4 regions of the Streptomyces nigra genome follow, and region 2 is predicted to be linked to each of the others. Evidence: riboswitches for the same ligand, from Rfam matches in the RefSeq annotation. Region 2 holds a riboswitch; each other region holds the start of a gene.
What was found. A riboswitch is a leader RNA that binds a small molecule or an ion and turns the genes downstream of it on or off. The one in region 2 is predicted to bind cobalamin.
Positions count from the first base shown of each region.

Region 1: linked by a shared signal. The riboswitch ahead of DC008_RS07455 (cobalamin biosynthesis protein) and the one ahead of DC008_RS00365 (ABC transporter substrate-binding protein) in region 2 are both predicted to bind cobalamin.
Region 3: linked by a shared signal. The riboswitch ahead of DC008_RS28280 ((2Fe-2S) ferredoxin domain-containing protein) and the one ahead of DC008_RS00365 (ABC transporter substrate-binding protein) in region 2 are both predicted to bind cobalamin.
Region 4: linked by a shared signal. The riboswitch ahead of DC008_RS23235 (ribonucleoside-diphosphate reductase subunit alpha) and the one ahead of DC008_RS00365 (ABC transporter substrate-binding protein) in region 2 are both predicted to bind cobalamin.

Region 1 is NZ_CP029043.1:1,596,914-1,604,094, forward strand. It holds gene DC008_RS07440 (lysozyme) at 134-901, shown strand; gene DC008_RS07445 (inorganic phosphate transporter) at 1,055-2,287, shown strand; gene DC008_RS07450 (hypothetical protein) at 2,328-2,549, shown strand; cobalamin riboswitch at 2,656-2,795, shown strand; gene DC008_RS07455 (cobalamin biosynthesis protein) at 2,898-3,860, shown strand; gene DC008_RS07460 (cobyric acid synthase) at 3,857-5,365, shown strand; gene cobN (cobaltochelatase subunit CobN) at 5,362-7,181, shown strand, end outside.
Region 2 is NZ_CP029043.1:64,753-71,933, forward strand. It holds gene DC008_RS00350 (hypothetical protein) at 1-158, shown strand, start outside; gene DC008_RS00355 (transposase family protein) at 296-1,060, shown strand; gene DC008_RS00360 (PP2C family protein-serine/threonine phosphatase) at 1,494-2,852, shown strand; cobalamin riboswitch at 3,115-3,292, shown strand; gene DC008_RS00365 (ABC transporter substrate-binding protein) at 3,321-4,346, shown strand; gene DC008_RS00370 (FecCD family ABC transporter permease) at 4,427-5,458, shown strand; gene DC008_RS00375 (ABC transporter ATP-binding protein) at 5,455-6,240, shown strand; gene DC008_RS00380 (ABC transporter substrate-binding protein) at 6,543-7,181, shown strand, end outside.
Region 3 is NZ_CP029043.1:6,133,112-6,140,292, reverse strand. It holds gene DC008_RS28300 (O-acetyl-ADP-ribose deacetylase) at 1-350, opposite strand, end outside; gene DC008_RS28295 (phytoene desaturase family protein) at 469-1,881, opposite strand; gene DC008_RS28290 (inositol monophosphatase family protein) at 1,985-2,842, opposite strand; gene DC008_RS28285 (gamma-glutamyltransferase family protein) at 2,942-4,765, opposite strand; gene DC008_RS28280 ((2Fe-2S) ferredoxin domain-containing protein) at 4,929-5,327, opposite strand; cobalamin riboswitch at 5,387-5,565, opposite strand; gene DC008_RS28275 (methylmalonyl-CoA mutase family protein) at 5,707-7,181, shown strand, end outside.
Region 4 is NZ_CP029043.1:4,980,949-4,988,129, forward strand. It holds gene DC008_RS23215 (bifunctional albaflavenone monooxygenase/terpene synthase) at 1-754, shown strand, start outside; gene DC008_RS23220 (GlxA family transcriptional regulator) at 751-1,716, opposite strand; gene DC008_RS23225 (hypothetical protein) at 1,809-2,048, shown strand; gene DC008_RS23230 (ribonucleotide-diphosphate reductase subunit beta) at 1,961-2,917, opposite strand; gene DC008_RS23235 (ribonucleoside-diphosphate reductase subunit alpha) at 2,974-5,328, opposite strand; cobalamin riboswitch at 5,453-5,577, opposite strand; gene DC008_RS23240 (GNAT family N-acetyltransferase) at 5,630-6,136, opposite strand; gene mctP (monocarboxylate uptake permease MctP) at 6,210-7,181, opposite strand, start outside.

The DNA of each region.
Region 1 (7,181 bases), 1.5 Mb from region 2:
GCGACCTCCGGGAGGGCGCATAGCGGTACATATCACCCAGTCCACCTTCTTGGCGTGCAATCGATCAGAGTTCAACGATCTTCGGATAATCTCCGGGTGATTTGCCGCACACGTCGCCATTCCGGGGGGAACCATGGCCCGTGCCCGCAAACCGTCCCGTCGCCGTGACCGGCGCACCCACCGCTCCCGTCTCGCGGCGGCCTGCGCGGCGGTGCTGGCGCTGAGCGCCACCGCCCTCGCCGGGACCCCGGCCGCCGCCGCCGGGAAACCGAGAGGCCACGACGTCTCCTCGCACCAGAAGAACGTCGACTGGCAGGCCGGCCGGGCGAAGGGCGCCCGGTTCGTCTACGTCAAGGCGACCGAGTCGCACACGTACCGCAACCCCTACTACGGCCAGCAGTACGACGGCTCCCGCGCCGCCGGCCTGGTGCGCGGCGCCTACCACTTCGCCCTGCCGGACCGGTCCTCGGGTCGGGCGCAGGCGGCGTTCTTCGTGCGCAACGGCGGCGGCTGGCGGCCCGACGGCTGGACCCTGCCGCCGGCGCTCGACATCGAGTACAACCCGTACAGCAAGAAGCACAAGTGCTACGGGCTGCGGAAGACGGCGTTGGTCTCCTGGATCCGGGCGTTCAGCGACGAGGTGCGCCGGCTGACCGGCCGCCGACCGGTGATCTACACCACCGCCCACTGGTGGAACACCTGCACCGGGTCCTCCCGCGCCTTCGCCGGCGACCACGCGCGGTGGGTGGCCCGCTACGATGCACCGAGCCCCGGAACACTGCCTTCCGGATGGCGCGCCTGGACCTTCTGGCAGTACGACAACGCCGGCAGCCTGCCGGGTGACCAGAATCTCTTCAACGGGTCGCTGACGCAGCTCAAGAGGTTCGCCCGGGGCCGCTAGCCGGGCCCCGCCCGGGCCGTGCGGACGGAGGGCTTCCGTTCATTGGGGAAACCCTCCGTCCCGGACACCGTGCGGCCCGCCCCAGTTCACCTTCCGTTCACTCAGGTTTCCTACGTTCATCGAGCCAATGACCTCGAACGATTGCCTGGGTAAATGGAAAACTTCTCGCTGATCCTCGCGATCGTGGTGGTAACCGCGCTCGCGTTCGATTTCACGAACGGTTTTCACGACACCGCCAACGCGATGGCCACCACCATCTCGACCGGTGCGCTCAAGCCCAAGGTCGCGGTGGCCATGTCCGCCGTGCTCAACCTTGTGGGCGCTTTCCTCTCCGTGGAGGTCGCCAACACGATCTCCAAGGGTCTCGTCGACGAGACCGGCATCCGTCCCGAGGTCATCTTCGCCGCGTTGGTCGGCGCGATCCTCTGGAACCTCCTCACGTGGCTGGTGGGCCTGCCCTCCAGTTCGTCGCACGCCCTCATGGGCGGCCTGATCGGCGCGGCCATCGCCTCGGCCGGCGTCGGCGCCGTCCACGGTGACGTGCTCGTCACCAAGGTCCTGCTCCCGGCCATCGCCGCCCCGATCGTCGCGGGCGTCGCGGCCCTGCTGGCCACGCGGCTCACCTACCGGCTCGGCCGGAAGGCCGACGGCGAGGCCTCGAAGAAGGGCTACCGCGCGGGCCAGATCGCCTCCGCGGGCCTCGTCTCGCTCGCCCACGGCACCAACGACGCGCAGAAGACCATGGGCATCATCACCCTCGCCCTGGTCGCGGGCGGCGCCCTCGCCCCCGACTCGGACCCTCCCACCTGGGTGATCCTCTCCGCCGGTCTGGCCATCGCGCTCGGCACCTACCTCGGCGGCTGGCGCATCATCCGCACCATGGGCAAGGGCCTGACCGACCTCCAGCCGCAGCAGGGCTTCGCCGCCCAGACCAGCGCCGCGACGGTCATCCTGGCCTCCTCGCACCTCGGCTTCTCGCTGTCCACCACGCACTCCGTCTCCGGCGCCGTGATGGGCGCGGGCCTCGGCCGCAAGGGCGGTGTGGTCCGCTGGTCCACGGCCACCCGGATGTTCGTCGCCTGGGGTCTGACGCTGCCGGCGGCCGCGCTGGTCGCCGCGCTCGCCGAGTATGTGACGGGCCTCGGCACCTGGGGCACCGCCGCCGTCGCGGTCTTCCTGGTCGCCTCCAGTTTCGCGATCTGGAAGATCTCCCGCCGCGAGGTCGTCGACCACACCAACGTCATCGCCGACGACGAGCCGGCCGGCGTGGTGACCACCGCCATGGCCGCCGTGACCCCGCCTCCCACGGGCACGGTGACCGAGGACCTCGCGGTCACCGTCCCGGCTCCGGCCGGCGGACCCGAGCCCACCAAGCTCGGCGTCTGACTCCCGGTCACTCCTCCCGGCAACCCAAGGAAGCAGCAGTATGAAGATCGACTGGGCGGCTCTCGGCTCCGTCTTCGGTGTCAGTCTCGTGGTCACGGTGGCCCTCGTGGGCCTGTTCACCCTCGGCATCGCGGGCCTCTCGCGCCGCGAACGGGCGGTCGCGCAGGGCGACTCGGCCGCGCTCGCGGTCACCGGCGCCTACGCGTGCTTCGCCGCCTGCACGGCGGCCGTGGCCTACGGCATCTATCTCATCGTGGCCTGACGTACGGCCTTCGACTCCTGAGGTGCGCGACGGAACTCCGTCGCGCACCTTCGGTGTGTGTGGGCCTGCGCACACTCTCCCGTCGCAGGTCACAGGCAAGTTGACGGCCGTCGCGACCCGTGGTGGACTTCCGGAGCCATCTACGGCGGCAGAAGAGGAAGCCGGTGCGAATCCGGCGCGGTCCCGCCACTGTCACCGGGGTAGATACCCCCGGGAGCCAGGAACTCTCGCCGCCGGTCTCGTCGAACCAGGGCGTGGACACCCTGAGTGAGGACATCACGCGATGCTCGCCTGCCGATCGTCACGCAGTACCGGACCCCTGTCTGACGCCACCACCGGCTGAACCCCGTGCGTGCCGAACGCGTCTTCGCGTACGGCGCCGCCGCCGGACTCCTCGGTGACCTGCTGCTCGGCGATCCACGCCGGGGGCATCCGGTCGCCGCGTTCGGACGTGCCGCGGGCGCCGTGGAACGGGTGTTGTGGCGCGACCACCGCGCCTGGGGTGTGCTGCACACCGCCGTGTGCGCCGGAGGCGCCGTGGCGGCCGCCGCGCTCGCCGCCCGCGCCGTGCGCCCCTCCCCCGCCACCTCCGTCGCCCTGACCGGCGCCGTCACCTGGGCCGTCGTCGGCGGCACGTCGCTCGCCCGCGAGGCCCGGACGATCGGGCGCGCCCTGGAGGCCGGAGACGTCGACGCGGCACGGGCGCGGCTGCCGCACCTGTGCGGACGCGACCCGCAGGCGCTGGACGCCGACGGGATCGCGCGGGCCGTCGTGGAGTCCGTCGCCGAGAACACCTCGGACGCCGTGGTCGGCGCACTGGTGTGGGGAGCCGTCGCCGGCGTGCCGGGCCTCGCGGGCTTCCGGGCCGTCAACACCCTCGACGCCATGGTCGGGCACCGCTCCCCCAGGTACCGCCGCTACGGCTGGGCCTCGGCACGCCTCGACGACGTCGCCGGCTGGCCGGGCGCCCGACTGACCGCCGCGCTGGCCGCCGTCGCCGGGGGCGATCCCCGGGGTGCCGTACGGGCCTGGCGGGCCGACGCCCACCGGCATCCCAGCCCCAACGCGGGCCCCGTGGAGGCCTCGTTCGCGGGGGCGCTCGGCGTGCGGCTGGGCGGGACGCTGTCGTACGGCGGCCGGGTGGAGCACCGGCCCGTGCTCAACGGCGCCGCAGGACGGGCCGTCGAGGTCGGGGACATCGAGCGGGCCGTCCGGCTCTCGCAGCGGGTGGGCGTGCTCGCGCTGGGCGTGTGCGCCGGCGCCCGGCTGCTGCCGGGGCGGCGGCGCGGGACGAGAGGAAGGACCTCGTGAACGGTGGACTCCTGGTCGCCGGCACCACCTCCGACGCCGGCAAGAGCGTCGTCACCGCCGGGATCTGCCGGTGGCTGGTGCGGCAGGGCGTGAAGGTGGCGCCCTTCAAGGCGCAGAACATGTCGCTGAACTCCTTCGTGACCCGCGAGGGCGCGGAGATCGGGCGCGCGCAGGCCATGCAGGCGCAGGCCTGCCGGGTGGAGCCGACCGCGCTGATGAACCCCGTGCTGCTCAAGCCCGGCGGCGACCGCAGCAGCCAGGTCGTGCTGCTCGGCCGGCCGGTCGGCGAGATGAGCGCCCGCGGCTACCACGGCGGCAGGCAGGAGCAGTTGCTCGGCACCGTGCTCGACTCGCTCGCCGAACTGCGGGGCGCGTACGACGCGGTGATCTGCGAGGGCGCGGGCTCCCCGGCCGAGATCAACCTGCGGCGCACCGACATCGTGAACATGGGGATCGCCCGCGGCGCGGACCTGCCCGTGCTGGTCGTCGGCGACATCGACCGCGGTGGTGTCTTCGCCTCGTTCTTCGGGACCGTGGCGCTGCTGGCGCCCGAGGACCAGGAGCTGGTCGCCGGGTTCCTCGTCAACAAGTTCCGCGGGGACGTCTCGCTGCTGGAGCCGGGCCTGGACATGCTGCACGGCCTGACCGGCCGGCGGACGTACGGCGTGCTGCCGTTCCGGCACGGCCTCGGCATCGACGAGGAGGACGGCCTGCGGGTGTCGCTGCGCGGCGCGGTGCGCGAGTCGGAGGTGGCCGCCCCGGTCGGCGAGGACGTGCTGCGGGTCGCCGTGTGCGCGGTGCCGCTGATGTCCAACTTCACGGACGTCGACGCCCTCGCCGCCGAACCGGGCGTCGTCGTGCGGTTCGTGGACCGGCCGGAGGAGCTGGCCGACGCCGACCTGGTCGTCGTGCCCGGCACCCGCGGCACCGTGAAGGCGCTGCGCTGGCTGCGCGAGCGGGGGCTGGCGGCGGCGCTGGTGCGCCGGGCCGCCGAGGGCCGGCCGATCCTCGGGATCTGCGGCGGTTTCCAGGTCCTCGGCGAGCACATCGAGGACGACGTCGAGAGTCGCGCCGGCCATGTCGACGGCCTCGGTGTGCTGCCCGTACGGGTGCGGTTCGCCCGGGAGAAGACCCTGACCCGGCCGGTCGGCGAAGCGCTCGGCGAACCCGTCGAGGGCTACGAGATCCACCACGGCGTCGCCGAAGTCCTGGCGGGTGAACCCTTCCTGGACGGCTGCCGGGTCGGCCAGACCTGGGGCACCCACTGGCACGGCTCGCTGGAGTCGGACGGCTTCCGGCGTGCCTTCCTGCGGGAGGTGGCGGCCGCCGCGGGCCGCCGCTTCGTGCCGGCGCCCGGCACCTCCTTCGCCGCGCTGCGCGAGGAGCAGCTCGACCGGCTCGGCGATCTCATCGAACACCACGCGGACACGGACGCGCTGTGGCGGCTCATCGAGTCGGGCGCGCCGCGAGGACTGCCCTTCATCCCACCGGGAGCGCCCGCATGAGCACTGTGTTGTTGCTGTCGACCGCCGACACGGACCTGCTGGCGGCACGCGCCGGCGACGCCGCGTACCGGATCGGCAACCCGACCCGCCTGGACGTCGGGGCCGAACTGCCCGCGCTGATCGAGGGCGCCGACATCGCCGTCGTACGGCTGCTGGGCGGGAAACGGGCCTGGGAGGACGGGCTCGCCGTGCTCGAGGCGTCGGGGGTGCCGACCGTCCTGCTGGGCGGCGAGTCCGTGCCGGACGCCGAGCTGATGGCCGAGTCGTCGGTGCCGGCCGGTGTGGTCGCGGAGGCGCTGAAGTACCTGGTGGCGGGCGGCCCCGCCAACCTCACCGAACTGGCCCGGTTCCTGTCCGACACCGTGCTGCTGACGGGCGAGGGGTTCCTGGAGCCGCGCCCGATGCCCGAGTACGGCGTGCACGGCTCGCGTCCGTGGCAGGACGGCCGGCCGACGGTGGGCGTGCTCTTCTACCGGGCCCACCACCTCTCCGGCAACACCGCGTTCGTGGACACGCTGTGCGACGCGATCGAGGCCCGGGGCGCCAACGCGCTGCCCGTGTACTGCGGTTCGCTGCGCGGCGCGGACGACGGGCTGTACGAGATCCTGGGCCGGGCCGACGCCCTGGTCGCCACCGTCCTCGCGGCGGGCGGCACCCACGCCTCGCAGGCCTCCGCGGGCGGCGACGAGGAGGCCTGGGACATCGGCCGGCTCGCCGAGCTGGACGTGCCGGTCCTGCAGGGGCTGTGCCTGACGTCCTCGCGGGCCGCCTGGAAGGAGTCCGACGCGGCGCTGTCCCCGATGGACGCGGCGATGCAGGTGGCGATCCCCGAGTTCGACGGGCGCCTGGTCACCGTGCCGTTCTCGTTCAAGGAGCAGGGCCCGGACGACGTGCCGGTGTACGTGGCCGACCCGGAGCGGGCCGCGCGGGTCGCCGGGATCGCCGTCCGGCACGCCCGGCTGCGGCACAAGCCGAACGCCGAGAAGAAGCTGGCTCTCGTCTTCACCGCCTACCCGACCAAGCACTCCCGCGTCGGCAACGCGGTCGGCCTGGACACACCCGCCTCGGCGGTACGGGTGCTGGACGCGCTGTCCGAGGCGGGCTACGCGCTCACCGAGTACCCCGACAACGGCGACGAGTTGATCCACCGGCTCATCGAGGCCGGCGGGCACGACGTCGAGTGGCTGACCGAGGAACAGCTGGCGTCGGCGCCCGCGCGGGTGCCGCTCGCCGACTACACGACCTGGTTCGACACGCTGGACGCGGACCTCAAGCAGGCCATGCTGGACGCGTGGGGCGAGCCGCCGGGCTCGCTGTACGTCGACGGCGACGACATCGTGCTGGCGTCGCTGCAGTTCGGGAATGTCGTCGTGATGATCCAGCCGCCGCGCGGCTTCGGCGAGAACCCCATCGCGATCTACCACGACCCGGACATGCCGCCCTCGCACCACTACATGGCGGCCTACCGCTGGCTGGAGAACAGCTTCGGCGCCGACGCGATCGTGCACATGGGCAAGCACGGCACGATGGAGTGGCTGCCCGGCAAGGGCCTCGGGCTGAGCCGCGGCTGCGCCCCGGACGCCGTCCTCGGCGAACTGCCTCTGGTCTACCCGTTCATCGTGAACGACCCCGGCGAGGGCACCCAGGCCAAGCGGCGCGGCCACGCCACCGTCGTCGACCACCTCGTCCCGCCGATGGCCCGCGCCGACACCTACGGCGATCTGGCCAAGCTGGAGCAGCTGCTGGACGAGTACGCGCTCGTCTCCGATCTGGACCCGACGAAGGCACCGGCGGTGCGCGCGCAGATCTGGACGCT
Region 2 (7,181 bases):
TCGAACTCTGGTGCAACAATCGTTACTGGGTCGCGCGGGGACGTATCGAGAGGACTGACGTGGTCCTGTCCGGGTCCGGGATCGAACCCAGCGAGCTCAGCCTGGTCCGCGCGAGCGACCTGACCTCGTTCTCGAACCCCTTCGCGTCCCTCGGCTAACTGCACCAAACGACGGCTCTCAGAGCATTGAGCCTATCCAACTTGCCCTCGCGTCAGTGGCATCGGGGCGGCAGGCCGGTGAAGCTCCTGGTAGATGGGTTCACGACCAAGATCACCCGAGCCGCCAGAGGCTTCACGTGTTTGTCTACCCGTCCGGACTGGACCTGTCCAGCACGCATCTTCGCTTCCTCACCGCCCGTCTGCGCGAACGTCGCCGTGCGATCGGCAGCCGGTGGCGCCGGTTGAGCGCCGGCCGACAGGCGCTGCTCACCCTCGCCCACCGCCGCAACGGGCACCCCTACTCCCAGCTCGCAGCCGGGTTCGGCATCGGCACGACGACCGCCTACCGCTGCATCACCGAAGCCGTCGACCTCCTGGCCGCCCTGGCGCCTACGCTCGAACAAGCAGTCCGCGAGGCGTCGAGGAGTGCGTTCGTCCTGCTCGACGGCACCCTCCTGCCCATCGACCGGATCGCTGCCGACAGGCCGTTCTACTCGGGCAAGCACAAGAAGCACGGCATGAACGTCCAAATCCTCGCCGACCCAGCCGGACGTCTCTTGTGGACCTCACCCGCCCTACCCGGAGCCGTCCATGACATCCGCGCCGCACGCGAACACGGCATCTTCAACGCCCTGACCGCGGCAAAGATCCGCTGCTGGGCCGACAAGGGCTACCAGGGCGCCGGACCTGCTGTCCGCGTGCCCTACCGAGGCCGATGGGAAAACCTGTCCGAAGGCCAGCAAGCCGTGAACCGCTCACAGGCCAAAATCCGAGCCCTGGTCGAACCCGCCGTCGCCACCCTCAAGTCCTGGCGGCTCCTGCGCAAGCTCCGCTGCTCAACCACCCGCATCACCAGCCTCGTCCAAGCAGCCCTCCCCCTCCACCTCACCTGCTCAAACTGAAGTTGGAAAAGGACCTGCCCGTTCCTGAATTGCCGGAACACCCACACCAATGTCACTCCGTCAGCGTAGACATGAGCACACGCGGCTGCGCGGTGCTATTCGATACGCAGAGCCGTGGCCGTGGGAGCCCCGGCCGCCGCGACCGGCCGGACTCGGCGCGAGCGGCTCATCGGGTGCGACGTACCGGCGCAACGCGCGGCGACGAGCTGGGCGCGAAGACACTGCCACGACTTCCGCCCGGAGTGACACGGCTTCCGTCCATGCCATCCCCGCCCGCCTGGTCCACGCACACGCAGCTGGGCACATGGCCTGTTTGCGGATGAACGAAACGGGGCAAAGCTTGCGCCGTTGGCCGCCTCCCGTCGAAAGGCCCTAGGTAGAGGTGGACCCGACTCCCACTGACCGCACATGACACGATCCAGAGGCACGCGCGTTGAGTGACCAGGACCAGACCGGGCGGACCGAGCAGCCGAAGGTTCCTGACCTGCGGTTGCAGCTGGACACCGAGCTGGACGAGATCGGTGCGCAGTTACAAGCCCTGGCCGACGCCAAGGACCGGCTGCAGGGTCTGCTGGGCGCGGTGCTGGCCATCAGCGGGGAACTGGATCTCTCGGCTGTGCTGCGGCGCATCGTCACCACCGCGATGGAACTGGTCGGCGCGCGGTACGGCGCCCTGGGGGTGCTGCACGAGTCCGGCGAGTATCTCAAGGCCTTCATCACGGCGGGGCTGAGTGAGACGGAACGCGCCGATCTGGGCGGGGTGGCGTTCCCCCACGGTCGTGGCGTGCTCGGGCATCTCATCCACAATCCCGAACCACTCCGCGTCGACGACATCCCTTCGCATCCCGCCTCCGCCGGCTTTCCGCCCGGTCATCCGCCCATGCGCACCCTGCTGGGCGTGGCGATCAGTGTCCGCGGCGAGATCTACGGCGACCTCTACCTGTCCGAACGTCTCGACGGCCGTCCTTTCGGCCCCGATGACGAGGACGTGGTGGTCGCCCTCGCCGGCGCCGCCGGTATCGCGATCGAGAACGCCCGCCTGTTCGGGCAGGTCCGTGACAGCGCGGAGACCTTCCAGCGTCTGCTGCTGCCCACGCTGCCCGATCTGAGCCCCTTCACCGCCGCCACCGTCTACCGGCCGGCCGATGAACCCAACCGGCTCGGCGGGGACTGGTACGACGCCATCGTGCTGCCCGACGACACGGTCGGCATCATGATCGGTGACGTAGGCGGCCACGACCTGTACGCGGCGGCCGCCATGGCGCAGACCCACAGCATGCTCCGGGCGCTGCTGTACGACCGCCGTACCCCGCCCAGCGAGATCCTCGCCCAACTGGACCGCACCCTGCACGCCACTGCGGATGTCCCGGTCACTACAGCGTGCCTGGCCCGTATCGAACCCGACCCATCCGGGTGGGTACTGCGATGGAGCACGGCCGGGCACTATCCTCCCCTGCTGATCGGCCCTGACCTGGAAACGGAGTACCTGCACGCCGAGCCCGGCCTGCCGCTCGGGGTGAGCACCGGTGAACACCGCCCCGACCACACCCGCTCCCTACCCGCGGGCTCGATCCTCCTCTTCTTCACCGACGGCCTCATCGAACATCCAGCCCACTCCATCGACGTGGGCCTGACCGCTCTCGCCGACCTCGCCGCCACCCACGCCAACCGGCCCCTGCACGAACTCGTGCAGGTCCTGGCCGATCACCACCCGAGCGACGGCCAGGACGACATGGCCATCCTCGCCCTGCGCATTCCGGCCGGCACCAGTCCCCCACAACTCCCGGCATAAGAGCTCCGAGGCCAGCGCCGCCTGACGGGCAGTCACCCGAGCGCGGTCACGAGTGATCAGCACGGCGCTCGCCCCTCGGGCGGACCCAGTAGGCAAGTGGACCTCGCCGCAGGGCGGTTCCCGTCCCGCAAGGTAGCCGCCCCGGGTGGTGCGACGGGGCGAGGAGCACGCTGAGCGACTCGTCCTTCGGGCCGTCCACGGAGCGTTGAGGAGGCGTGGTGTGTGCGGCCGGAACCCCTCGGCCTTTGCCGATGACTCGGGGAATCGTAGGATCACCTGGTCATCGCCGCGACGGGAGACAGGAAGCCGGTGCGAATCCGGCACGGTCCCGCCACTGTGACCGGGGAGCGCCCCTCCGACACGCCACTGCGCACCGCGCGGGAAGGCGGAGGAAGCGTCGATCCGGGAGTCAGGACACTGGTCCGTCGCGGGCCCGATCCGAGGAGCGCGGACTCCAGGAGGCTTCACGTGTCCCAGCTGTTCACCCCTGCCCGCACGCGCGGGTTCCTTCGTGCCACGGCCGCTGCCGTGGCTCTGTCGTCAGTGCTGTTGACCACGAGCTGCGGTGCGGCCGACGAGAGCGGCGGGGACGCGAAGGCCACCGCGGCCGTGCCCGCAGGTTTCCCGGTCACCGTCGACAACTGCGGTGTGAGGACGACGTACGACAGGCCGCCGTCGCGGGTGGTCACCATCCATCAGCACCCGGCGGAACTCATGCTCGCCCTCGGCCTGAAGGATCGCATGGTCGGCACGGCCTTCCCCGACTCCGCGGTGCTGCCCGAGCTGAAGGAGGACTACGAGGCGGTTCCCGAACTGGCGCGGAAGGAGCCGTCGTTCGAGAAGATCCTGGATGCCGAACCCGACTTCGTCTACGGCGGCTACGGCAGCGCCTTCACCGAGAAGGAGGGCCGCTCCCGCACGGCGTTCGCCGACGCGGGCATCGACACCTACCTCAACCGTGAGTACTGCGGCAAGAAGAAGGTGACGATGGAGGACACCTACGACGAGGTCCGCACCATCGGCAGGATCTTCGGTGTCCCGGACCGGGCCGACAAGCTGGTCACCGACCTCAAGAGCCGCGTCGGCAAGGCCGCCGGCAAGGTCGAGGGCGAACCCGAGGTGCCCGTCTTCGTCTACGACAGCGGCGACAAGGCCGCCTTCACCGCCGGCGGCAAGAGCCTCGGCACCGAGCTCATCCGGCTGGCCGGCGGCGAGAACGTCTTCGCCGACCTCGACGACGTCTTCGGCGACGTCTCCTGGGAGCAGGTCATCGAGCGCAAACCGGAAGTCATCGCCGTCTACGACTACGAGGGCGCCGGAAGCGTCGAGCAGAAGAAGAGGTTCCTGCTGTCCCAGCCCGCGCTCGCCGACGTACCCGCGGTCAGGAACAGGCGGTTCGTCGTTCTGCCGCTGACCGCCACGCTGGTGGGGATCCGCTCGGCCTACGCCGTCGACGATCTTGCCCGCGGACTGCACCCCGAGAGCTTCCGGTGACCCGGACCACCACCGTCACATCCGTCGAGACGCGAGTCCGACGACGGAAGACTACCGAGCCAGGAGAGCGCCGAACCGGGCTGGCCGTCACGCTGTTGGTGCTCACCGCCCTGCTCGTCGTCTCCGCCGTCACCGGACTCGCGATCGGATCCGTCCAGGTGCCACCCACCCAGGTGTGGGGCATCGTGACGCACGCACTGGGTGCCGACTGGCAGCAGCCTGACTGGTCGCGGGCCCGGGAGATCATCGTGGTGGACGTGCGAGCGCCGCGGGTGCTGCTCGGGGCGGTCACCGGCGCCGGCCTCGCGGTGGTCGGCACCGCCCTTCAAGCGCTGGTGCGAAACCCGCTCGCCGAACCGTACCTGCTCGGCGTCTCCTCGGGGGCGTCCCTCGGCGCGGTCTCCGTCATCGTGTTCGGGGTGACCCTGTTCGGTCCGGTCTCCCTGTCGGTGGCAGCCTTCGTGGGGGCGTTGGGGGCGCTCCTGCTCGTGTACGCCACCGCCCGCACCGGCGGACGCATCACCTCCTCGCGTCTCGTGCTGTCCGGCGTGGCGATCGCCGCGACGCTCACCGCGGTCCTCGATCTGCTGTTGCTCACCACCGATCGAGGCAACGAGACCCGCGCGGTCCTCGCCTGGACCCTCGGCGGTCTCGGCGGGGTCGACTGGGGCACGCTGTGGCTGCCGAGCACGGCCTTGCTGCTCGGTGTCGGCGTCCTGTTGACGCAGGCCCGCAACCTGAACCTGCTGCTGGCCGGCGAGGAGGCGGCCACCACCATGGGGCTGGACGTGGCCCGCTTCCGTGCCCGGCTGTTCGTCCTGCTCTCCCTCGTCACGGGCGTGCTGGTCGCGGCGGCCGGGCCGATCGGCTTCGTCGGCCTGATGACGCCCCACATCGTGCGCCTGTTCGTCGGCGGCGACCACCGCCGGGTCCTGCCGACGGCGGCGCTCGGCGGAGCGGTCTTCCTCGTCTGGGCCGACATCGCCGCGCGGACGATCGCCGCGCCGATGGAGATACCCGTCGGCGTCCTTACGGCCCTGTGCGGCGGGCCGTTCTTTCTGTGGCTCATGCGGCGGGACGCCCGGCGCGGCACCGACCGAGGTGTGGCATGACCGCGGCCGATCTGAGCGTCGACGGCGTCACGCTCACCGCCGGAGCCCGCCACCTGGTGCGCGACGTGTCTCTGACCGCCCGTCCGGGCGAGACCATCGGGCTCGTGGGCCCCAACGGCAGCGGCAAGTCGAGCCTATTGCGCACCGTCTACCGCGTGCTGCGCCCCGACGCGGGTGAGGTCAAGGTCGACGGAGCCGACGCCTGGTCGCTGCCCGTGCGGCAGCTGGCCCGCACCGTGGCGGCGGTGGTCCAGGAGCCGGCAGCCGACTTCGACCTCGCGGTGCGCGAGGTCGTCGCCATGGGCCGCACCCCGCACAAACGGCTGCTCGCGGGTGACACCCCCGAGGACGCCGAACTCATCGACTCAGCACTCCTGGCGGTCGACGCCGTCCACCTGGCCGACCGCACCTTCGACCGGCTCTCCGGCGGCGAACGCCAACGCGTCCTCATCGCGCGGGCCCTCGCCCAGCAGCCCACCCTCCTCGTCCTCGACGAACCCACCAACCATCTCGACATCCGGCATCAACTGTCCGTGCTCGGCACCCTTCGGCGCCTGCCCGCGACCGTGCTGCTCGCCCTGCACGACCTCAACCTGGCCGCCTGCTTCTGCGACCGCCTCTACGTCCTGTACGAGGGTGAAGTCACCGCTTCCGGACCGCCCGCCGAGATACTCACCCCCGCGCTCCTGGCCGAGGTCTACGGAGTGGAGACGGAAGTGGCCGTCCATCCGCGCACAGGCGCCCCTCAGGTGACGTTCCTCCCCCAGGAGCCAAGCGCCTGACAAGCTCAGCCCATGGCGCCCGGTGACGGCGCGAGCGCAGGCTGTCCGCCGCGCTCCTGGCGGCGGCACAGAGCCTGGCCCCGCCCTGTCAGGTAGGGGGCTGCCGCATCGCCTCGATGTCCTGCCCGGAGCAAGACCGGTGGCGCGCTGCCTCATGGACGCCACCTGCCCCCTACGACACCGCCCATGTGAAGGGCCCGGGCAGAACCCTTGGGTACCGGACTGTCCTCTGAGCTGCCCGGGGAGCCTTTATTGCAAGTATTATGCAACAGCTTATGATCTTCATTAAGGGTGTGAGGTCCATGACGGTCCGTCGGATACGGACAGCCGCCGCCACAGCGGCCATACTCACCGGCGTCGCCGCTTGCTCGGCCCCCGGTGACAGCGAAGTCGGCGGCGGAGCCGACTCCGTCGTGATCGGGGTGGCATCCGAGCCGGACACACTCAGTCCCCTGCTCGGCTACGGCAAGGACGGCAACTCGAAGGTGTTCGACGGCCTGCTCGCCCGGGACGCCGACCTGAGGCTGAGGCCCGCCCTCGCCAAGGCCCTGCCCGAGGTCAGCGACAACGGCCTGACCTACACCTACACCCTCCGTGACGGGGTGACATTCAGCGACGGCGAGCCTTTGACCTCGGCCGACGTTGTGTTCACCTACGAGACGATCCTCGACGCGAAGACGAACAACACCAGTCGCAGCGAGCTGGACGCCATCAAGGAGGTCCGCGCGGACGGTGACGACAAGGTGGTCTTCACCCTCAAGTACCCTTACGCCCCCTTCGCCGGGCGCACGGTGCTGCCCGTCGTCCCCGAGCACATCGCCAAGGGGCAGGATCCCAACACCGGCTCCCTCAACACCAAGCCCGTAGGCACGGGCCCGTACGTGCTCACTGCCTGGAGCAAGGGAGAGAAGCTCACCTTCAAGGCCAACCCGGGCTACTGG
Region 3 (7,181 bases), 6.1 Mb from region 2:
GCGACCGTCCGCGCGCCGAGTTCGTCGGCGACGCGCAGGGACTCGCGGTAGCAGGAGGCCAGCAGGTCCGAGAGGTCCTCGTCCCGCGACCAGACCGGGCCCACCGTGTGGATCACCCATCGGGCCGGCAGGTCGCCGGCCGTGGTGGCGACCGCCTGTCCGGTGGGCAAACCCTTGCCGTACCGGGAGGCCCGCAGCGCGCGGCACTCGGCGAGGATCGCGGGGCCGCCACGCCGGTGGATGGCACCGTCCACGCCGCCTCCGCCGAGCAGGGAGGAGTTCGCGGCGTTGACGATCGCGTCGGCCGTCTGCCGTGTGATGTCGCCCCGGACGAGTTCGATGGTGGTCATGGGCCCTTCCTAGCAGGACGGGCCGGTCGACGCAGGCGCGGGGCCCGTGGCTCAGGACTCAGGGCCCTGGGCTCAGGGCTCCTGGGCTCCTGGGCTCCTGGGCTCAGGGCTCCTGGGCTCAGGGCTCCTGGCGCAGGCGGCGCCAGACCGCCTTGGCCGCGTTGTGCCCCGCCATGCCGTGCACGCCCGGGCCGGGCGGGGTCGCGGACGAGCAGAGGTAGATGGCGGGGTGCGGGGTGCTGTACGGGAACAGCGAGAGCTTGGGGCGCAGCAGCAGGCGCAGACCGGTGGCGGCACCGGAGCCGACGTCGCCGCCGACGTAGTTGGCGTTGCGGGCGGCGAGTTCGGCCGGGCCCGCGGTGGCACGGGCGAGCACCCGGTCACGGAACCCCGGTGCGAAGCGCTCGAGTTGGCGTTCCAGGGCGTCCGTGAGGTCGCCCGTCCAGCCGTTGGGGACATGGCCGTAGGCCCAGAACACGTGCTTGCCCTCGGGGGCCCGGGTGGGGTCGACGACGCTGGGCTGCACGGTGATCATGAACGGCCGGTCGGGTGCGCGTCCCTCGCGCGACGCGGCCCGCAGCGCCGCCCCGATCTCCGCGCTGTCCGCGCCGATCTGCACGGTGCCGGCCCGCCGGGCCTCGGGCGCGGTCCAGGGCACGGGGCCGTCCAGCGCGTAGTCGATCTTGAAGACGCCGGAGCCGTACCGGTAGTTCTCGTAGTACCGGCCGAAGCCGGCGATCCGGGCGAGCGCGGTGGGCGAGGTGTCGAAGACGTACGCCCGCGCGGGCGGCAGGTCGTCGAGTCGCTTCACCTCGTAGTCGGTGTGGACGGTGCCGCCGAGGTCCTTCAGATAGGCGGTGAGGGCGTCGGAGATGGACTGGGAGCCGCCCCGGGCGACGGGCCAGCCGCGGGCGTGCGCGGCGAGGGCGAAGACCAGGCCGATCGCACCGGTCGCGAAGCCGCTCAGCGGGGCCATCACATGGGCGACCAGGCCGGAGAAGAGGGCCCGCGCGCGTTCGTCGCGGAAGCGGCGCATCAGCCAGGTCGACGGCGGCAGCCCGGTCAGCCCGAAGCGGGCGAGGGTCACCGGGTCGCGGGGCAGCGCGGTGAGCGGCAGCGACATGAAGTCCCGTGCCAGGGTGTCCCACTTGGACAGGAACGGGGCGACCAGCCTGCGGTACGCGCCCGCGTCGCGCGGCCCGAAGGACGCGGCCGTCTCGGCGACGGACCGGGACAGCACGGCGGCGGTGCCGTCGGCGAAGGGGTGGGCCATGGGCAGCCCGGCGTGCAGCCACTCGAGCCCGTAGCGGTCGAGCGGCATCGCCCGGAACGCGGGCGAGTTGATGCCGAGGGGGTGGGCGGCCGAGCAGGGGTCGTGCCGGAAGCCGGGCAGCGTCAGCTCCTCGGTGCGGGCCCCGCCGCCGACGGTGTCCCGTGCCTCGAACACGGCCACGGAGAAGCCCCTGCGGGCCAGCTCCACGGCAGCGGTCAGGCCGTTCGGTCCCGCACCCACCACGACTGCGTCGAGCATCGACGGCACGTTCGGACCCCTTCGTCAGGCGGCGGCCTAGAGGAATCAGGATAGGCCGGGGCCTTGTCGCCCCACCTCCGCTCCCCCGCGGCCGACTCTATTCCTACGCCGCTCGCCGCGCTCCGCCGGACAGGAGTCCCGCCACCCGCCGGGCCGTGGCGGCGTCGCGGGCCGCCGTGAACGGCAGGGCGTTGCCCCCGGTGATACGGAACGGCTCCCCCGTGCGCGTCAGGTGGGCGCCGCCCGCCTCCTCCACGAGCAGCAGTCCGGCAGCGTGGTCCCATGCGGCCTCCCATCCGAAGGCGGTGGCCTCCAACTCGCCCCGCGCGATGGCCAGGTACTCCAGACCCGCCGAGCCGCACGGGCGCGGGGCGACGCCGTCGGTCCACAGGCCGAGCAGGGCCCGCTTCTGCTCGTCGGTGGTGAAGTCCGGGTGGGAGGTGGCGACGCGCAGGTCGCTGCCGGGGTCCGGGGCTCCGGCGTGCAGCCGCTCGCCGTCGAGGAAGGCGCCCCGGCCCCGTACGGCGGTGGCCAGCTGGTCGAGGGCGGGTGCGTAGGTCCAGGAGGCGAGCACGACGCCGTGCCGGGCGAGGGCGACCAGGGTGCAGAAGCCCGTGTCGCCGTGCACGAACTGGCGGGTGCCGTCGACGGGGTCGACGATCCACACCGGGGCGTCGCCGCGGATCGCGTCGTACACGGACGGATTCGCGTGGACCGCCTCCTCGCCGACGACGACCGAGCCGGGCAGGAGGGCGCCGAGGGCCTCCGTGAGATACCGCTCGGCGAGCCGGTCGGCGTCGGTCACCAGGTCGTGCGGTCCGCTCTTGCGGTCGACCTCGTGGTCGGCGAGCCGGCGGAAGCGGGGCATGATCTCGGCGGCCGCCGCCTTGCGGACGGCGTCCTCCACGTCGGTGGCGTGCTGGGCGAGAAACTCTTCGATGGTTTCGTTTTCTTCGATCACCCGTCCATGGAAACACGTGCCACTGACAACGCCCGCCCGCCGGGTGACCTGCGGACGGACTCCCGGTGAACTCGCGTGGTCGCTGCCCCTCGGGGCCCCTCAGCGTCCGACGGCGTAGCCCTGCATGCCGCGCGGGTTCGCCGCGGCGGACAGCACCCCCGTTCCGGGGTCCCGGGCGACCGCGCACAGGCGGCCCTCCGACCAGGCGTCGCCGACCGTGACGTCGTGACCGCGCCGCCGCAGCCCGTCGATCACCGCGGGGGCGGTGCGGCCCTCCACGGTGACGCTCCCGGGCCGTGTCCCGCGCGGGTAGAAGGAGCCGGGGAAGCTGTCGTTGTGCCAGTTCGGGGCGTCGATCGCGCCCTGCAGGTCGAGGCCGCCGCGGACCTGCCCGCGCAGCGCGACCGCGAGGAAGAAGTGCAGCTGCCACTGGTCCTGCTGGTCCCCGCCGGGGGTGCCGAAGGCGAGGACGGGCACGCCGTCGCGCAGCGCGATGCTGGGGGTGAGCGTGGTGCGCGGGCGCCGGCCCGGGGTCAGGGAGTTCGGCAGTCCCTCCTCCAGCCAGGTCATCTGCAGGCGGGTGCCGAGCGGGAAGCCGAGTTCGGGCACGACGGGGTTGGACTGGAGCCAGCCGCCGCTGGGGGTGGCCGCGACCATGTTGCCCCACCGGTCGACGATGTCGAGGTGGCAGGTGTCGCCGCGGGTGAGCCCGTCCGCGGCGACCTCGGGCTCGGCCGGCACCGGCGCCACGGGCGACTTGGCGACCGTCGGCTCCCCGGCGCCCGGCGCGACGGAACCGGGCGCGGCGGCCTCCCCGCGCGCGTGGGCGCCCAGCCGGGGCACGCGCCCGCCGGGGCTGCCGGGCCGCAGCTCGAAGGAGGCGGCCTCGCCCACCAGCCGGCGGCGATCGGCGTTGTAGGCGTCGGACAGCAGGTCGTCGAGCGGCACCTCGGCGGCGTCGCCGTACCAGGCCTCCCGGTCTGCCATGGCCAGCTTGCAGCCCTCGACGAGCAGGTGGACGTAGCCGGCGGACCCGTACGGCGGCAGCTCGTCGGGGAGCAGGGCGAGCTGCTGGAGGAGCACCGGGCCCTGGCTCCAGGGCCCGGCCTTGCACAGGGTCCAGCCGTTCCATTCGTACGTCGCGGGGGCCTCGTAGGTCGCGGACCAGCCGGCGAGGTCGGCGGCGGTGAGGGTGCCGGTGTGGCGCTCGCCGCTGGTGTCGAGGGTGGGCCGCTGCGCCTGCCGGACGAGCGCCTCGGCGATGAACCCGGTACGCCACACCGCGCGCGCGGCCTCGATCTGCGCGACGCGGTCGCCGGCGCCGGAGATCTCCTCGAGCAGGCGCTTCCAGGTGGCGGCGAGGGCCGGGTTCCGGAAGAGGGCGCCGGGGCGCGGCGGCTCGCCGTCGGGCAGATACACCTCGGCGGAGGAGGTCCACTCCGTCTCGAACAGCTCGCGCACGGTCTCCACGGTCTCGCCGACCCGCTCCACGGGCGCGTGCCCGTGTTCGGCGTAGTGGACGGCGTACGCGAGGACGTCGGCGGGTGCCAGGGTGCCGTGGTCGCGCAGCAGCACCATCCAGGCGTCGAAGGCGCCGGGCACGGCGGCGGCCAGCGGTCCGGTGCCGGGGACGAGGTCCAGGCCGAGGCCGCGGTAGTGGGCGACGGTGGCGTCCGCGGGGGCGACGCCCTGGCCGCACAGCACCCGCACCTCGCCGCCCGCCGGGGCGAGGAGGATGGGCACCTCGCCGGCCGGGCCGTTCAGATGCGGTTCGACGACGTGCAGCACGAACGCGCCCGCCACGGCGGCGTCGTAGGCGTTGCCGCCTCGCTCCAGCACCGCCATCGCGGACTGCGAGGCGAGCCAGTGCGTGGAGGACACCATGCCGAAGGTGCCCTGGAGGGTGGGACGGGTGGTGAACATGGCGGGCGTCACCTCGCGGTCGGGGCCGGACGGGTCCGTCCGATCTTGCGTGACCGCCTGTTCGATGTTCAACCGTCCATGGGGGCACGGAGCGAGGGTGGCGTGAAGGTGTGGCGGTCGGGCACCCGTGGCGGGCACGCAGGGCGGGGCCACGGGCGGCCGGTCAGCCCTTCCCCGAGGCCCGCGACGAGGGCGGGGAAATGGTGTGAAAGGCCAGGATCTCCGGGCAGGGAGCAACTCCGGGCCCACCGGCCCGTACCCAGGCGATGACGTCCTCGGTGGCGTCGGGGTCGTTGACGAGGCCGAGCCACACCGGCCGGGCGCCCGCCGCGCGCGCCGCGGCGGAGGGCTGGACGACGACCACGTTGGCGTGGTCGCAGACGTCCAGGCAGTCCGAGACACGGACCGGGACGCTCTCCTGCAGCCGGGCGGCCTGACCCGCGTGGTCGACACCGGTCACCTTGGGGCTGCCGCAGCAGCAGTCCCGGCAGAGCACGACCCGGCAGGGCGTGGACGGAATCTGCCGATCCGGGAGCGACGGCTGGGGCGGGGAGACGGACATACACGCCTTGAGGGTCGGGGCTCGTACGCGGAGCCGGCCTGCGGAGGGCCTCCCCGCCCGGGGGCGTGGAGGTGCCGGCAGGTCTTCGGACTCGGGTTCGTCCCGGCGGGGCGCCTTCCCGGTCTCCCAGTGGCGTGCCTGCCCCGCCCGTCCCCCTCACCGCTGCGCGTCAGTTCCGGATTCGCACCGGATTCCCTGGCCCCGGAGAAGGGGCGCGACCAGCCCCACGAGGCTATCAAGTCAGGGCCCGGAGCCACTCGTTCAGCGTGCCCGCGCGGGCACCGCCGGGGTCCCGAGACCCAGGTCACAATCTGGAAGAGGGCAAGGTCACAGCCATGCCCCCTGCTGCTCCTTTGACCATCTGACCTAGCATCCGAGCATGACGGTCCTGCCTGACGACGGGCTCTCGCTGGCCGCCGAGTTCCCTGACGCAACCCATGAGCAGTGGCGACACCTGGTGGAAGGTGTGCTGCGCAAGGCGGGCAAGGACGTGTCGGGGACGGCTGCCGAGGACGCCCTGTCCACCCCACTCGAGGACGGGATGCGCTCCCGCCCGCTGTACACCGCGCGTGACGCCGCGCCCGACCCCGGCCTGCCCGGCTTCGCCCCCTATGTGCGGGGTGGTCGCCCCGAGGGCAACACCGCCGGCGGCTGGGACGTACGGCAGCGGCACACCACGGCCGCGGACGGCGTGGTGCTGGCGGACCTGGAGAACGGCGTCACCTCGCTCTGGCTGGTCCTCGGCGAGGCGGGCATCCCGGTGTCCTCCCTCGGCAGCGCCCTCGACGGCGTGTACCTCGACCTCGCCCCGGTCGTCCTGGACGCGGGCGCCGAGTCGGAGGCCGCCGCACAGGCGCTGCTCGCCCTGTACGAGGAGCGCGGCGTCGCCAAGGACGCGGCACGCGGCAACCTCGGCTTCGACCCGCTCGGCCACGAGGCCCGCACCGGTACGTCCCTGCCGTTCGCCCCGGCCGCCGCGCCGGCCCGGCGGTGCGCCGAGGAGTACCCGGGGCTCAGGGCCCTGACCGTGGACGCGCTGCCGTACCACGAGGCCGGCGGCTCGGCCGCGCAGGAGCTCGGCGCCGCGCTGGCCACCGGTGTGGCGTATCTGCGGGAGCTGACCGAGGCCGGGCTGACGGTCGAACAGGCCGCCGGCCAGTTGGAGTTCCGCTACGCGGCCACCGCCGACCAGTTCCTGACCATCGCCAAGCTGCGGGCGGCGCGCCGCCTGTGGGCACGGGTGACCGAGGTGTCCGGGGCGCCGAGCGCCCAGGTACAGCACGCCGTGACCTCGCCGGTGATGATGACCCGCCGCGACCCGTGGGTGAACATGCTGCGCACCACGGTCGCCACGCTCGCGGCCGGTGTCGGCGGCGCCGACTCGGTGACCGTGCTGCCCTTCGACCACGCGCTGGGCCTGCCCGACGCGTTCGCGCGGCGCATCGCCCGCAACACCTCGACCATCCTCATCGAGGAGTCCCACCTCGCCCGGGTCATCGACCCGGCGGGCGGCTCCTGGTACGTGGAGCGGCTCACGGACGAACTGGCCCACGCGGGCTGGGAGTTCTTCCAGCGGATCGAGCGGGCGGGCGGCCAGGCCGCCGCGCTGCGTTCGGGACAGCTGCGCGACGACCTCGCCGCCACCTGGGAGGCCCGCACCGGCAAGCTGGCCAAGCGGCGCGAACCGGTCACCGGGGTCAGCGAGTTCCCGCACCTCGGCGAGCAGCCGGTGGTGCGTGAGCCCGCGCCCGAGCCGCCGTCCGGCGGTCTGCCGCGGGTCCGGCGCGACGAGGCGTACGAGGCGCTGCGCGCCCGCTCCGACGCGCATCTGGCCGCGACCGGCGCCCGGCCGCG
Region 4 (7,181 bases), 4.9 Mb from region 2:
CCGCCGATTCAACGGAGCCCTGGCCGATTTCCATCTCATCGTCGACGAGATCGTCGCCGAACGCCGGGCATCCGGTCAAAGGCCGAACGATTTGCTGACGGCATTGCTGGAGGCCACGGACGGCAATGGCGACCCCATTGGCGAGCAGGAGATCCACGACCAGGTCGTCGCCATTCTGACCGCAGGGGCCGAAACCGTGGGGTCCACGATCATGTGGCTGCTCCATGTCCTCGCCGAGCACCCGGAACACGCCGACAAGGTGCGCGCGGAAGTTGAATCCGTGACCGCCGGCCGGCCGGTGGCATTCGAGGACGTCCGCGCCCTGCGGCACACCAACAATGTCGTGATCGAGGCAATGCGGCTGCGGCCCGCGATCTGGATTCTCACCCGGCGCGCGGTCGCCGACACCGAACTCGGTGGCTATCGCATTCCGGCCGGGTCCGACATCGTCTACAGCCCGTACGCGGTCCAGCGCGACCCGCGGTCCTACACCGACCACCTCCGGTTCGACCCGGACCGCTGGCTGCCGGAGCGGGCGAAGGAGGTGCCGAAGTACGCCATGACGCCGTTCGGCGTCGGTAACCGCAAGTGCCCGAGCGACCACTTGTCGATGGCGCTGCTGACACTCGTCACGGCGGCGCTGGCGACCTCGTACCACTTCGAGCAGACACCCGGCTCGAAGGACGGGACCAGGGTCGGCATCACCCTCCACCCGCACGACCTGAGACTGCGGACGACACCCCGTAGCCCTTAGGCGGCCTCGGGTCCCTTGAACGTGCGCCGGTAGGCCTGGGGGGTCGTCCCGAGGGCCCGTACGAACTGGTGGCGGAGCGCGGCGGCCGTGCCGAACCCGGTCCGGCCGGCGATCGCGTCCACCGTCTCGTCCGTCGCCTCCAGCAACTGCTGGGCCAGCAGGACCCGTTGCCGCAGGATCCAGCGGTAGGGGGTGGTGCCGGTCTCCTGCTGGAAGCGGCGGGCGAAGGTCCGCGGGGACATCAGCGCGCGCTCGGCGAGCTGCTCGACGGTGACGTCCTCGTCTAGGTGCCGCTCCATCCAGGCCAGCACCTCGCCGACGGTGTCGCAGGAGGAGGCGGGCAGCGGGCGCTCGATGTACTGGGCCTGGCCGCCGTCCCGGTGGGGCGGCACCACCATCCGCCGGGCGATCTTGTTGGCGACCTCCGGGCCCTGCTCCTTGCGCACCAGGTGCAGACAGGCGTCGATGCCGGCGGCGGTGCCGGCGCTGGTGATCACCGGCCCCTCGTCGACGTAGAGCACATCGGGCTCGACCGTCGTCCGGGGGTGCCGCCGCGCCAGCTCCTCGGCATGCCGCCAGTGCACACTGCACCGCCGTCCGTCGAGCAGGCCCGCCGCTCCCAGCATGAAGACCCCGGAGCAGACGCTGAGCACCCGGGCGCCCCGGTCGACCGCCCTGACCAGGGCGTCCAGCAGCTCGGGCGGAAAGTCACGGGTGAGGTAGTCGTTCCCGGCCGGCACCGCGATCAGGTCCGCCTCCTCCAGCCGCTCCAGACCGTACGGGGTGGAGAGGGTCAGCCCGCCGGCGTGGGTGCCCAGCGTCGGCCCCTCGGCCGAGACGACCGCGAAGTCGTACGTGGGCAGGCCCTCGTCGCTGCGGTCGATGCCGAACACCTCGCAGACCACACCGAGTTCGAAGGGGTGTACGCCGTCCAGCAGGACGGCCGCCACGTTCTTCAGCATGGTGCCATTGTGCCTCGCGGATGGCAGTAAATCGAGGGTGTGCGGCAGTCCTGCCACTGTTCGACAGGAGTGTCCGGCGCGACAGTGGTGTCATGACTACGGAACAGACACAGACACTGCTCGCCATGGCCGTCGTGCTCGGGATGTTCGTCCTCCTGGTCCTCCCCTCGGTGATCGGGATCGTGCACGACCGCCGCATCGACCGTCAGATCAGGGAGGCCCAGGAGCGCGACGCGGTCCGGACTCAGAAGTCCTCGTCCAGGTCGACGGTGCCCTCCACCGCCACCTGGTACGCCGAGGGACGCCGCTCGAAGAAGTTGGTCAACTCCTGAACCCCCTGCAGCTCCATGAAGGAGAAGGGGTTCTCGGAGCCGTACACCGGGGCGAAGCCGAGGCGGGTCAGCCGCTGGTCGGCGACGCACTCCAGGTACTGCCGCATCGAGTCGGTGTTCATGCCCGGGAGGCCGTCACCACACAGGTCGCGCGCGAACTGCAGCTCGGCCTCGACGGCCTCCTTCAGCATGTCGGTGACCTGCTGCTGGAGCCGGTCGTCGAACAGCTCCGGCTCCTCCTTGCGGACCGTGTCGACCACGTCGAACGCGAACGACATGTGCATGGTCTCGTCCCGGAACACCCAGTTGGTGCCGGTCGCGAGGCCGTGCAGCAGGCCCCGGCTGCGGAACCAGTAGACGTAGGCGAAGGCCCCGTAGAAGAACAGGCCCTCGATGCAGGCGGCGAAGCAGATCAGGTTGAGCAGGAACCGCCGGCGGTCGGACTGCGACTCCAGCCGGTCCAGCTTCTCCACCGAGTCCATCCAGCGGAAGCAGAACTCGGCCTTCTCACGGATCGACGGGATGTTCTCCACCGCCGCGAACGCCGCCGCCCGGTCCTCCGGATCGGGGAGGTAGGTGTCCAGCAGCGTCAGATAGAACTGGACGTGCACGGCCTCCTCGAACAGCTGGCGCGACAGATACAGCCGCGCCTCCGGGGAGTTGATGTGCTTGTACAGGGTCAGCACCAGATTGTTCGCGACGATCGAGTCACCGGTCGCGAAGAACGCCACCAGCCGCCCGATCAGGTGCTGTTCGGCCGGGGTCAGCTTCGCGAGGTCGGCGACGTCCGAGTGGAGGTCGACCTCCTCGACGGTCCAGGTGTTCTTGATCGCGTCCCGGTAGCGCTCGTAGAAGTCCGGGTAGCGCATGGGGCGCAGGGTCAGCTCGAAGCCGGGGTCGAGCAGGTTCTTGGTCGTGCTGGTGGTCACTGGCAGGCCTCGCAGGACTCGGGGTTCTCAAGGGAGCAGGCGACGGCCTCGGGGTCGGCGGCCTGCTGGACGGGGACGGTGGCGCGGGCCGCGCGGGCGATCCTCGTCGCCGGGCGGGAGCGCAGGTAGTACGTGGTCTTCAGCCCCTGCTTCCAGGCGTACGCGTACATCGAGGAGAGCTTCCCGATGGTCGGCGTCTCCAGGAACAGGTTCAGGGACTGCGACTGGTCGAGGAACGGCGTGCGTGCCGCCGCCATGTCGATCAGGCCGCGCTGCGGGATCTCCCACGCCGTGCGGTACAGCGCCCGTACGTCCGCCGGGATCCACGCGAAGTCCTGCACCGAGCCGTTGGCCTCGCGCAGCGCCTCACGGGTGCGGGCGTCCCACACGCCGAGCCGCTTCAGCTCCTCCACCAGATACGAGTTGACCTGGAGGAACTCGCCGGACAGCGTCTCGCGCTTGAACAGGTTGGAGACCTGCGGCTCGATGCACTCGTAGACACCGGCGATCGACGCGATCGTGGCGGTCGGGGCGATGGCCAGCAGCAGCGAGTTGCGCAGGCCGGTGGTGGCGAGGCGGTCGCGCAGCGCGGCCCAGCGCTCGGGCCAGGTCAGCTCCACGTCGTAGTGGTCGGGGTGCAGCACGCCCTGGGCGGTGCGCGTCTTCTCCCAGGCCGGCACCGGCCCTTCGCGCTCGGCGAGGTCGGCGGACGCCTCGTACGCGGCGAGCATGACGCGCTCGGCGATCCGCGTGGACAGCGCCTTCGCCTCGGGCGAGTCGAAGGGCAGCCGCAGCTGGAAGAAGACGTCCTGCAGACCCATCGCGCCCAGACCCACCGGGCGCCACCGGGCGTTGGAGCGGCCGGCCTGCTCGGTCGGGTAGAAGTTGATGTCCACGACCCGGTCGAGGAACGTGACGGCCGTGCGGACCGTCTCGTCCAGGCGCTCCCAGTCGATGTCCCCGTCGCGCACGAAGGCGCCGAGGTTGACCGAGCCGAGGTTGCAGACCGCCGTCTCCCCGTCGTCCGTGACCTCCAGGATCTCGGTGCACAGGTTGGAGGAGTGCACGACGTGCCCGGGCAGGGCGGTCTGGTTGGCGGTCCGGTTGGCGGCGTCCTTGAAGGTCATCCAGCCGTTGCCGGTCTGCGCGAGGGTGCGCATCATCCGGCCGTACAGCTCGCGGGCCGGGAGGGTCTTGCGCGCGAGGCCCTCCGCCTCGGCCGCGCGGTAGGCCGCGTCGAACTCCTCGCCCCACAGATCGACCAGCTCGGGCACGTCGGCGGGGGAGAACAGGCTCCACGGCCGGTCGGCCTCGACCCGGCGCATGAACTCGTCCGGCACCCAGTGCGCGAGGTTCAGATTGTGTGTACGGCGGGCGTCCTCACCGGTGTTGTCCCGCAGCTCCAGGAACTCCTCGATGTCGGAGTGCCAGGTCTCCAGGTACACCGCCGCCGCGCCCTTGCGCCGCCCGCCCTGGTTCACGGCCGCCACGGAGGCGTCCAGCGTCTTCAGGAACGGGACGATGCCGTTGGAGTGCCCGTTGGTGCCCCGGATCAGCGAACCCCGGGAGCGGATGCGGGAGTACGACAGCCCGATGCCGCCGGCGTGCTTGGAGAGCCGGGCGACCTGGTGGTAGCGGTCGTAGATCGAGTCCAGCTCGTCCTTGGGGGAGTCCAGGAGGTAGCAGGACGACATCTGGGGGTGCCGGGTGCCGGAGTTGAAGAGCGTGGGGGAGGACGGCAGGTACTCCAGGCGGCTCATCAGCCGGTACAGCGCGGCGACCTCGTCCACCGCCGAGGAGGTGTCGTCCGCGGCGAGGCCGGAGGCGACCCTCAGCAGGAAGTGCTGGGGCGTCTCGATCACCTTGCGGGTGTGCGGATGCCGCAGCAGATAGCGGCTGTAGAGGGTGCGCAGGCCGAAGTAGCCGAAGCGGTCGTCGGCGGCGGGGTCGACGAGCGCGTCGAGCCGGTCCGCGTGCGTCCGCGCGAACGCGGCGGTCCGGTCGGCGATCAGGCCCTCGCGGTGCCCGGTCGCGACCGACCCCGTGAAGCTCGTGACGCCCTGCGAGGCGGCCTCGGCGGCGATGGAGAGGGTGAGCAGCCGCGCGGCCAGCCGGCTGTACGCCGGGTCCTCGGAGATGAGACCGGCCGCCGCCTCGGTGGCGAGCTCGCGCAGCTCCGCCTCGTCGGCCCGCGCGGACCGGCCGCGCAGCGCGGCGGCGGCGACCCGGCCGGGGTCGGCGTCGGGGAGGTCGGCGGTCAGCTCGGTCAGGGTCCGCAACAGCGCGGCACCGGGACCGTCGTTCTCCGGTTCGGCCGCCGCTGAGGCCGGTTCGGCTGGCGCGATGGTCACGTGAGGCTCTCCCTCGCTCGGCACAGGGCCTTGCGGAGGGCAGGGGGCAGCTCACGAGCGCACGGGGCGTCGCGTCCACCGGCCCATTCCACGAGGCCCGGACGTCTGGGCGCACCGGCCGGGTGGCCGGGACGCACTGTCGGCAGGTCCTCGGACTGACCATGTGCACGGAACATGCACAAGTACACCGTTGCGGGACAGTTCCGGATTCGCACCGGATTCCCCTGCGGCGACAGCGAGCATGAGCATACATCTTGTGCTCGCCCGTCGCGCCACCCCTAGATGTTGTGGCGTGGTGGTGTCAGAGCGTCAACTCATAGGTGACGAGCGTGAGGTCGAGGAGCTCCGGCACGGGGTTCCAGTCCCGTTCCGGGGTGCGGACGAAGCCCAGACGCTCGTAGATGCGATGGGCGCTGTACATGGTGGGCTGGGAGGAGAGGACCACGCGTACACAGCCCTCCGTGGCGCGGGCGCGGTCCAGGCAGGCGCGTACGAGCGCCTCGCCGGCGCCGCGTCCCCGGGCCGCCCGGTCGACGGCGAGCATCCGGATCTCCGCCTCGCCGGGCCCGGCCAGATCCGCCATCGGGCCGCTGCCCGAGACGAAGGTCACGCCGCCGAGGACACGGTCGCGCTCGACAGCGACGAGTACCTCGGCGGCCGCCGCGCGCCTGGCCACGTCCTTGAGCTCATGGAGATAGGAGTCGTCCTCGCCGAAGTCCAGCAGTCCGTCCCGTAGATAGGCCTCTGCGGTGATCTCCCCGAGGATGCCGTACTCCCCGGGGGCCGCCGGCCGGATCACGATGTCCATGCCGCCGAGTCTGCCGCAGGAACACGGCGGCGGGCCGCCGGATTTCTCCGACGGCCCGCCGTGTGCGGGTGGTTCAGTGGGACGAGCCCGCCGTGGCCGGCGGCAGCTCCACCTGGACGCCGGGGTCGCCCGCGTCCGCCGTGTAGTCCTCCGGCTTCGTCTCGTCGACGCCGTCGGGGGCCTTCGCGGCCTTCAGGACGAACGTCAGGACGACGGTGACCAGCGCGTTGAGCACGAACGCCGTCAGACCGATGTAGCCGATCTCACCGATGCCCGGGATCTCCTTGGAGGAGCCGCCGAAGTGCTTCTGCGCCGGGGTCGCCACCCCGTACGCGGCGAGCGTGCCGTAGATCATGCCGACCGCCCAGCCGGCCAGCAGGGCCCAGCGGTGGAACCAGCGGGTGAACAGGCCGCCGACCAGGGCCGGGAAGGTCTGCAGGATCCAGATGCCGCCCAGCAGCTGGAAGTTGATGGCGACCGTCTTGTCCATGGTGAGGACGAAGACCAGCGCGCCCACCTTCACCAGCAGCGACACCAGCTTGGAGACCTTGGTCTCCTGGGCGGGCGTGGCGTCCGGCCTGATGAAGTCCTTGTAGATGTTGCGGGTGAACAGGTTCGCCGCTGCGATGGACATGATCGCCGCCGGCACCAGCGCGCCGATGCCGATGGCCGCGAAGGCCACGCCCGCGAACCAGGCCGGGAACATGTTCTCGAACAGCTGCGGGATCGCCAGCTGCCCGTTCTGCACCTTGATCCCGGCCGCGATCGCCATGAAGCCCAGCAGGGCCAGCAGACCCAGCATCAGGGAGTACAGCGGCAGGATCGTGGTGTTGCGCCGGATCACCTCACGGCTGCGGGAGGACAGCGTCGCGGTGATCGAGTGCGGGTACATGAACAGCGCGAGGGCGGAGCCCAGCGCCAGCGTGGCGTACGTCCACTGGGTCGCGTCCGGCGGGGTGAGCGCCCCGCGTGGCGCGCCCGTGGCCGGGTTGGTCTGGCTGTACGCCTCGCTCGCCTTGGCGAAGATCTCGTCGAAGCCGCCCAG